Regions from separate parts of the Serratia sp. CoH_122_TC_1 genome, predicted to be linked through region 2. Evidence: predicted binding sites of a transcription regulator. Region 2 holds the regulator's gene; each other region holds the start of a gene.
What was found. Region 2 encodes PhoB, which activates phosphate uptake and scavenging genes when phosphate is short. Its sites were predicted from a motif close to CTGTCATAAAACTGNCNNAT; they were not measured.
Positions count from the first base shown of each region.

Region 1: glpT (glycerol-3-phosphate transporter) is a predicted target of PhoB. The motif match lies at 1,486-1,505, and genes of this name have one in related genera.
Region 3: phoA (alkaline phosphatase) is a predicted target of PhoB. The motif match lies at 997-1,016, and genes of this name have one in related genera.

Region 1 is NZ_JBXWLA010000006.1:227,506-229,779, forward strand. Features, by position in the region: gene glpT (glycerol-3-phosphate transporter) at 1-1,331, opposite strand, end outside; gene glpA (anaerobic glycerol-3-phosphate dehydrogenase subunit A) at 1,697-2,274, shown strand, end outside.
Region 2 is NZ_JBXWLA010000007.1:137,118-139,391, reverse strand. Features, by position in the region: gene sbcD (exonuclease subunit SbcD) at 1-566, opposite strand, end outside; gene phoB (phosphate response regulator transcription factor PhoB) at 782-1,471, shown strand; gene phoR (phosphate regulon sensor histidine kinase PhoR) at 1,496-2,274, shown strand, end outside.
Region 3 is NZ_JBXWLA010000001.1:303,642-305,915, reverse strand. Features, by position in the region: gene phoA (alkaline phosphatase) at 1-923, opposite strand, end outside; gene AC2FC2_RS01335 (glutathione S-transferase N-terminal domain-containing protein) at 1,059-1,766, opposite strand; gene AC2FC2_RS01330 (ArsR/SmtB family transcription factor) at 1,830-2,274, opposite strand, start outside.

The DNA.
Region 1 (2,274 bases), on a different contig from region 2:
TCTGCGTGGTGCTTTTTCTCGCTCATCATGGTCAGCAACAACAGGACTACCGCACCGATGCTGCCGCCAATCATCACCATGAAGCCGCCGTCCCAACCGAAGTAGTCAACGGTATAGCCGACGATGGCGCTGGCTGCGACGGAACCCCCCAGGTAACCGAACAGACCGGTGAAGCCCGCAGCGGTACCGGCTGCTTTCTTCGGCGCCAGCTCCAATGCGTGCAGACCGATCAACATCACCGGGCCATAAATCAGGAAGCCGATGGTGATCATACAGGCCATATCGATGCCAGGATTACCGACCGGGTTCAGCCAGTAAACCACGGTGGCGATGGTCACCAGGGTCATAAAGAACACGCCCGTTGCACCGCGGTTACCTTTGAACACCTTGTCCGACATCCAGCCGCACAGCAGGGTGCCCGGAATACCGGCATATTCGTACAGGAAGTAAGCCCAGGAAGACTTGTCCAGCGCAAAATGCTTCACTTCTTTCAGGTAGGTCGGTGACCAGTCCAGGATGCCGTAACGCAACAGGTAGACGAACACGTTGGCCACGGCGATGTACCACAACAGCTTGTTCGGCAGAATGTATTGCATGAAGATTTGCTTGGCAGTCAGCTCTTCTTCCGCTTTATCGCTGTAATCGTCCGGGTAATCGTTTTTGTATTCTTCGATCGGTGGCAGGCCACAAGATTGTGGGGTGTCACGCATTAGGGCAAAGGCGATCAGGGCGACCAGGATGGCACCGAAGGCCGGCATATACAGCGCAGCATGCCAGTCGTTGAACCATGCCATACCGAGCAGGAACAGCAGTGGCGGCAGACCACCACCTACGTTGTGGGCACAGTTCCAGACCGAAACAATACCGCCGCGTTCTTTCTGCGACCACCAGTGCACCATGGTACGGCCACACGGCGGCCAGCCCATTCCCTGGAACCAACCGCACAGGAACAGCAGCACGAACATGACAGCGATGCTAGACGTTGCCCAAGGCACGAAGCCCATGAACAACATCACTGCTGCGGCCAAAATCAAGCCGGCGGGCAGGAATACGCGCGGGTTGGAGCGGTCAGACACCGACCCCATGATGAATTTGGAAAAACCGTAGGCGATAGAAATACCGGACAGCGCGAAACCGAGGTCACCGCGGCTGAAACCTTGGTCAATCAAATAAGGCATGGCCAGGGTGAAGTTCTTGCGCACCAGGTAATAGGCGGCATAACCGAAGAAAATCCCCATAAAAATTTGCCAGCGCAATTTACGGTACAGCGGGTCGACTTTGTCGACCGGCACACGGGAAATGTGTGCTGCCGGCTTAAAAATACTCAACATGAGCGCCTCCGATGGCTTTATCTAGTTATCACATCAATATGATCTTGTACGTTCATTTGATGATTGAGCGGATATCGAATGTGGTGTTTTTATGTTCCATAACGAGCGTCATCCTAGTCAAATCAGCCTGGTGTCGCTGTGATGAATGGCGCAATTGTTACACTTTTATGAAGCACCGGCGAATTTTGAGCGATTCGTTAACGTTATGAAATAGAAAAACACCCAAAAATCGTGATTATGATCACATTCATGGTTTTTTGTGGACATTATGTTTTCGTTTCAGGTTCGTTATTGTTCCTTATCAAACAAAGACCCCAGTGACTGTGGCTCAATAGACGCATAACCACGGATCATGAGGGAGTGTCATGAGCAGCCATTCACCGGCTAACGAAACGGATGTGATCATCATCGGCGGTGGCGCGACCGGCGCGGGCATTGCGCGTGACTGTGCGCGCCGTGGACTGCGTTGCATACTGCTTGAGCGCCACGACATCGCGACTGGCGCGACGGGCCGCAACCATGGCCTGCTGCACAGTGGTGCGCGTTATGCGGTGACCGACGGCGAGTCGGCACGCGAGTGCATAGAAGAAAACCGTATCCTCAAACGCATAGCACATCACTGCATTGAGCGTACCGATGGGCTGTTTATTACGTTGCCGCAGGATTCGTTGGCCTACCAACAAGAGTTTATTGCCGCCTGTCACAGTGCCGGCATCAACGCCGAAGCGATTGACCCACAGTTGGCACTGCGCCTGGAGCCTGCGGCGAATCCAACATTGATAGGTGCAGTGCGCGTACCCGATGGCACTGTTGATCCGTTCCGACTAACCGCCGCGAATATGCTCGATGCCCGTGAGCACGGCGCACAAATTCTGACCTATCATCAGGTGGTTGGTTTGATTCGTGTGGGCGATCGCGTGACCGGCGTGCGCGTTTTCGACCA
Region 2 (2,274 bases):
CCCGTGGCAACGATAGGCAGTGCCAGGCCGAGCGCGTCGCGGCGTGCACAGGCGGAGTGATAAAGCGTCTGGTAATGTTCTGCGATGGCCTCTTGCAGCGCCTGCTGTTTTTGCACGCCTGACTCACCGGCTCGGCTGGTAAGCAGATCTCGCGGGCGTAAGAACGGGATGGCGCACAGCACGGCGCCCGGTTGGCCGTCGCGTTGGTTCAGGACCACGATTTGCTGTTCGGTTTCAGCCTGCGCGTTGGCGATCACCGTCGTATTCAGGCAAGAAAGCAATTCACGCGACTCATTTAAGGTCGCCACGGAATCGTGGTTACCTCCCAGCACCACTAATTGGCAGCCGGTATGTTGCAGCTCTACCACGAAGCGGTTGTACAGTTCGCGGGCATAGCTGGGTGGCGAACCGGTATCGAACAGGTCCCCGGCGACGATCAGTGCATCCACCTGATGTTGCTCGATTTGGTCTATCAGCCAGCGCAGAAAAGCCTGGTGCTCGGCGGCACGGCTTTTGGTGAAAAAGTACTGGCCAAGATGCCAGTCAGAGGTGTGGATCAGGCGCATGACACTCCCGGGGCGATAAGCTAATGGCGGTGATTATAAAGGGCACCGCGGCGGCTGTCGTGACGGAATCATTATGACAACTGAATGATTTTTCTTTGACGTTGGAAATAATCGCTATGCTTACTGCCTATAACAGGGTGTTCTTTTCATAAAAGTGTCATAAAACTGACGCATAATGGCGCCCGCAGATAGCTAACACATTGGCAGGATTGACGATGGCAAGACGCATATTGGTGGTGGAAGACGAAGCGCCGATCCGTGAGATGGTGTGCTTTGTGTTGGAACAGAATGGTTACCAACCGTTGGAAGCCGAGGATTATGACAGTGCCGTGACACGCCTGTCTGAACCGTTCCCTGATTTAGTGTTGCTCGACTGGATGTTACCCGGGGGATCCGGCATTCAGTTTATCAAGCATATGAAGCGTGAAGCGCTAACCCGCGATATTCCGGTGATGATGCTGACAGCGCGTGGTGAAGAAGAAGACCGGGTTCGTGGTCTGGAAGTCGGTGCGGATGATTACATCACCAAACCTTTCTCGCCGAAGGAACTGGTGGCACGTATCAAGGCGGTAATGCGCCGTATTTCACCCATGGCAGTGGAAGAAGTGATTGAAATGCAAGGGCTGAGCCTGGACCCTTCCTCACACCGCGTGATGGCTAACGAGCAAGCGCTGGATATGGGGCCGACCGAGTTCAAGCTGTTGCACTTCTTTATGACCCACCCTGAGCGAGTTTATAGCCGCGAACAGTTGCTTAATCACGTCTGGGGCACTAACGTTTATGTGGAAGACCGCACCGTTGACGTGCATATCCGCCGACTCCGTAAGGCGTTAGAGACCACTGGTCATGACAAAATGGTTCAAACCGTTCGGGGCACAGGCTACCGATTCTCAACGCGCTACTGATCGCGCCGCGCTGGAGAATATGCCGTGTTAGAACGTCTATCCTGGAAGAGGCTGGCCCTGGAGCTGGCCCTTTTCTGCCTACCTGCCTTATTACTGGGGCTGATTTTCGGTTATCTGCCCTGGTTGCTGCTTGCCTCCGTGCTGGCTGCGCTGGTGTGGAACTTCTACAACCAACTTAAACTTTCTCACTGGCTGTGGGTTGACCGCAGCATGACACCGCCACCTGGGCGCTGGAGCTGGGAACCGCTGTTTTACGGCTTATACCAGATGCAACAGCGAAACCGTCGCCGACGTCGTGAGCTGGCGTTATTGATCAAACGTTTCCGCAGCGGCGCAGAGTCACTGCCTGATGCGGTGGTGATGACGACCGTTGAAGGTAACATCTTCTGGTGTAACGGGTTGGCGCAGCATCTGCTGGGTTTCCGTTGGCCTGAAGATAACGGCCAACACATCCTGAACCTGCTGCGTTATCCGGAATTCAGCCACTATCTGCAACAGCAGGAGTTCTCTCGACCGTTAACGCTGCAGTTGAACAATGAGCATTACGTTGAGTTTCGCGTGATGCCGTATTCAGAAGGGCAGCTGTTGATGGTTGCGCGTGACGTTACCCAAATGCGTCAGCTTGAAGGCGCCCGGCGCAACTTCTTTGCCAACGTCAGTCATGAGTTGCGCACTCCGCTGACGGTATTGCAGGGCTACCTGGAAATGATGAGCGACGAAGAGCTGGATGGTTCGCTGCGGGGCAAAGCGTTGGGCACCATGCAGGAACAGACTCGCCGCATGGATGGTCTGGTCAAGCAGCT
Region 3 (2,274 bases), on a different contig from region 2:
GGTTTGTCGATATTGCCGTGATAGGTGGCTTTCGGCCCTTGCCAGCGAACGGGCATATTACCGCCGGCAAACAGCCCCAACAGCGGTTTTTGCTGATTAGCCACGCTCACGGCGTTCAGGGCATCGAGGTTCTCAACCCATTGATAACCAAGTGCCGTTGCTTGGTCTTTCAGTGATTTTCCTTTCCACTCGCCGCTTTTCGCGAGCTGATTAAAGGATTTGGCACCTCCGCCGAGCGTGACGTCGGCGCGGGCTTTGAGTAACTGCTCACTGATGGAACCACGGCCACCGTTTTCCAGCGCGTTGGTTGCGCATTTTTCGCTGGTCTCTTCCGGGCCGTAGCATTTACGCGAGGTAACGTGAGAAATTTGTGCTGCCGGCGTAGCGTCTTGCAGTTCGGCAGTAGAGACGTTGCCCGTGGCTTTACCCGCAGCTTTGGCAATCTCTAACAGCGTCGGCTGATCTTTACCGTTGACGTCGACGCCGAGAGCCCCGTTATAGGTTTTAACACCACTCGACCATGCGGTCGCTGAGGCGGCGGAGTCGGTGACATAGTCGGGTTTGTGGGTTTTTTTATCGAGTGAGTAATGGGTATATTGGCCGGTCAGCGGCAGGGCATCGATGCCTTTAAAATAGCCGCCTGCACCTTCGGCATAGTTACGTGCCGAGGTAATTTCAGAATCACCCATGCCATCGCCGATCAGCAAAATCACGTTTTTGGCCGTTGTGTTGGACAGTGACGCTTTCAGTGCCGCGGTTTGGTCGCCGCTCAGTCGGCGTGCGCCACCAGGCTCGACGATGTCGCCGCGTGCTGCACGCTCGGAAAGGCTTGCGGTATTGACGGTGGTGTCATCGGCGAAGGCGGTGGCACACAGTAAGGCGGATAACACGGCACCGGCGATCAGGGAAACGGAATGCTGTATGGGGGAAAGCTCCTTGTCGTAATATAACAACATAATTAGCATCAATTTGTTACGTAAGGAGGGTAGAGCAGGTGCGTGACACTTTTATGACGGGAGTGAGAATGGGATAGCCGGGTGGCTATCCCAGGCAATAAATTATGCGTTGCGGGCGGGGATATTCAAACCGCGCTGCACTGCCGGGCGTGCCAGACCACGCTCCAGCCATTGTCCCACGCGTGGGAAACTGTCGAATTCAACCAGCTCGCGGGCTTCATAGAAGCCGATCAGATTACGCACCCAACCCAGCAGTGAAATGTCGGCGATGCTGTAATCCTGGCCCATGATCCAATCACGGCCTTCCAGTCGGCTTTCCAGCACGCCGAGCAGGCGCTTGGATTCATTTGTATAGCGTTCTAATGGGCGCTTATCCTCATATTCGCGGCCGGCGAATTTGTGGAAGAAACCAAGTTGACCGAACATGGGGCCGACCGCCGCCATCTGGAAGAATACCCACTGAATAGTTTCATAACGCAGGGCAGGATCCTGCGGCAGAAACTTCCCGCTTTTCTCCGCCAGATATAACAGGATGGCGCCGGATTCAAACAGGGCCAGCGGTTTGCCATCAGGACCATCGGGATCGATGATCGACGGGATTTTGCCGTTCGGATTCAGCGACAGAAATTCCGGTGTCCATGTCTCGTTCTTGCCGATATCAATCAGGTGCGGTTCATAAGGCAGACCTATCTCTTCCAACATGATGGAAACCTTGACGCCGTTGGGCGTAGGCAGAGAGTAAAGTTGTAGCCTTTCAGGATGCTGGGCGGGCCAGCGTTTGACGATCGGGAATTGGGTTTGATCGATCATGAAGAGTCCTCGGGTTGACGTTGTGCTTTCTCAGTATTGCAGCAAAGCTAACGCGGCGCAGGGTTAGAGCGTGATATCAAAATGTGCTTTCAGCACTTTTTTACCGGCGGGGGTGAGTTGCAATTCGCGGCTATCGAGTTGGCGTCGGATCCAACTGCGTTCGATAAATGTATTGAGCAACGCGGCACCCAGTGCGCCACCAAGATGGGCTTTACGTTCGCTCCAGTCCAGACAGCCGCAGGCGAAACGCCGCCGGGAAAGTGCCGCAGAACAGTCAACGCCCAACTGAGTTAAAGCCGTCCGGCCCATATCACTCAACCGGTAATGTTCGTCGCCTTCCAGCCAGCATAGCTGGTGCAAACGATCGTGCAATTTTACCGCGATTTCACCGGCCATATGGTCATAACAGGTACGGGCGAACTGCAGGGACGTTGGGGTACTGCTTTTTACGATGGGTTTTTCGACACCGGCCAGTGCCATCAGCGTTTCCAGCGCGGCTGCGACCGCC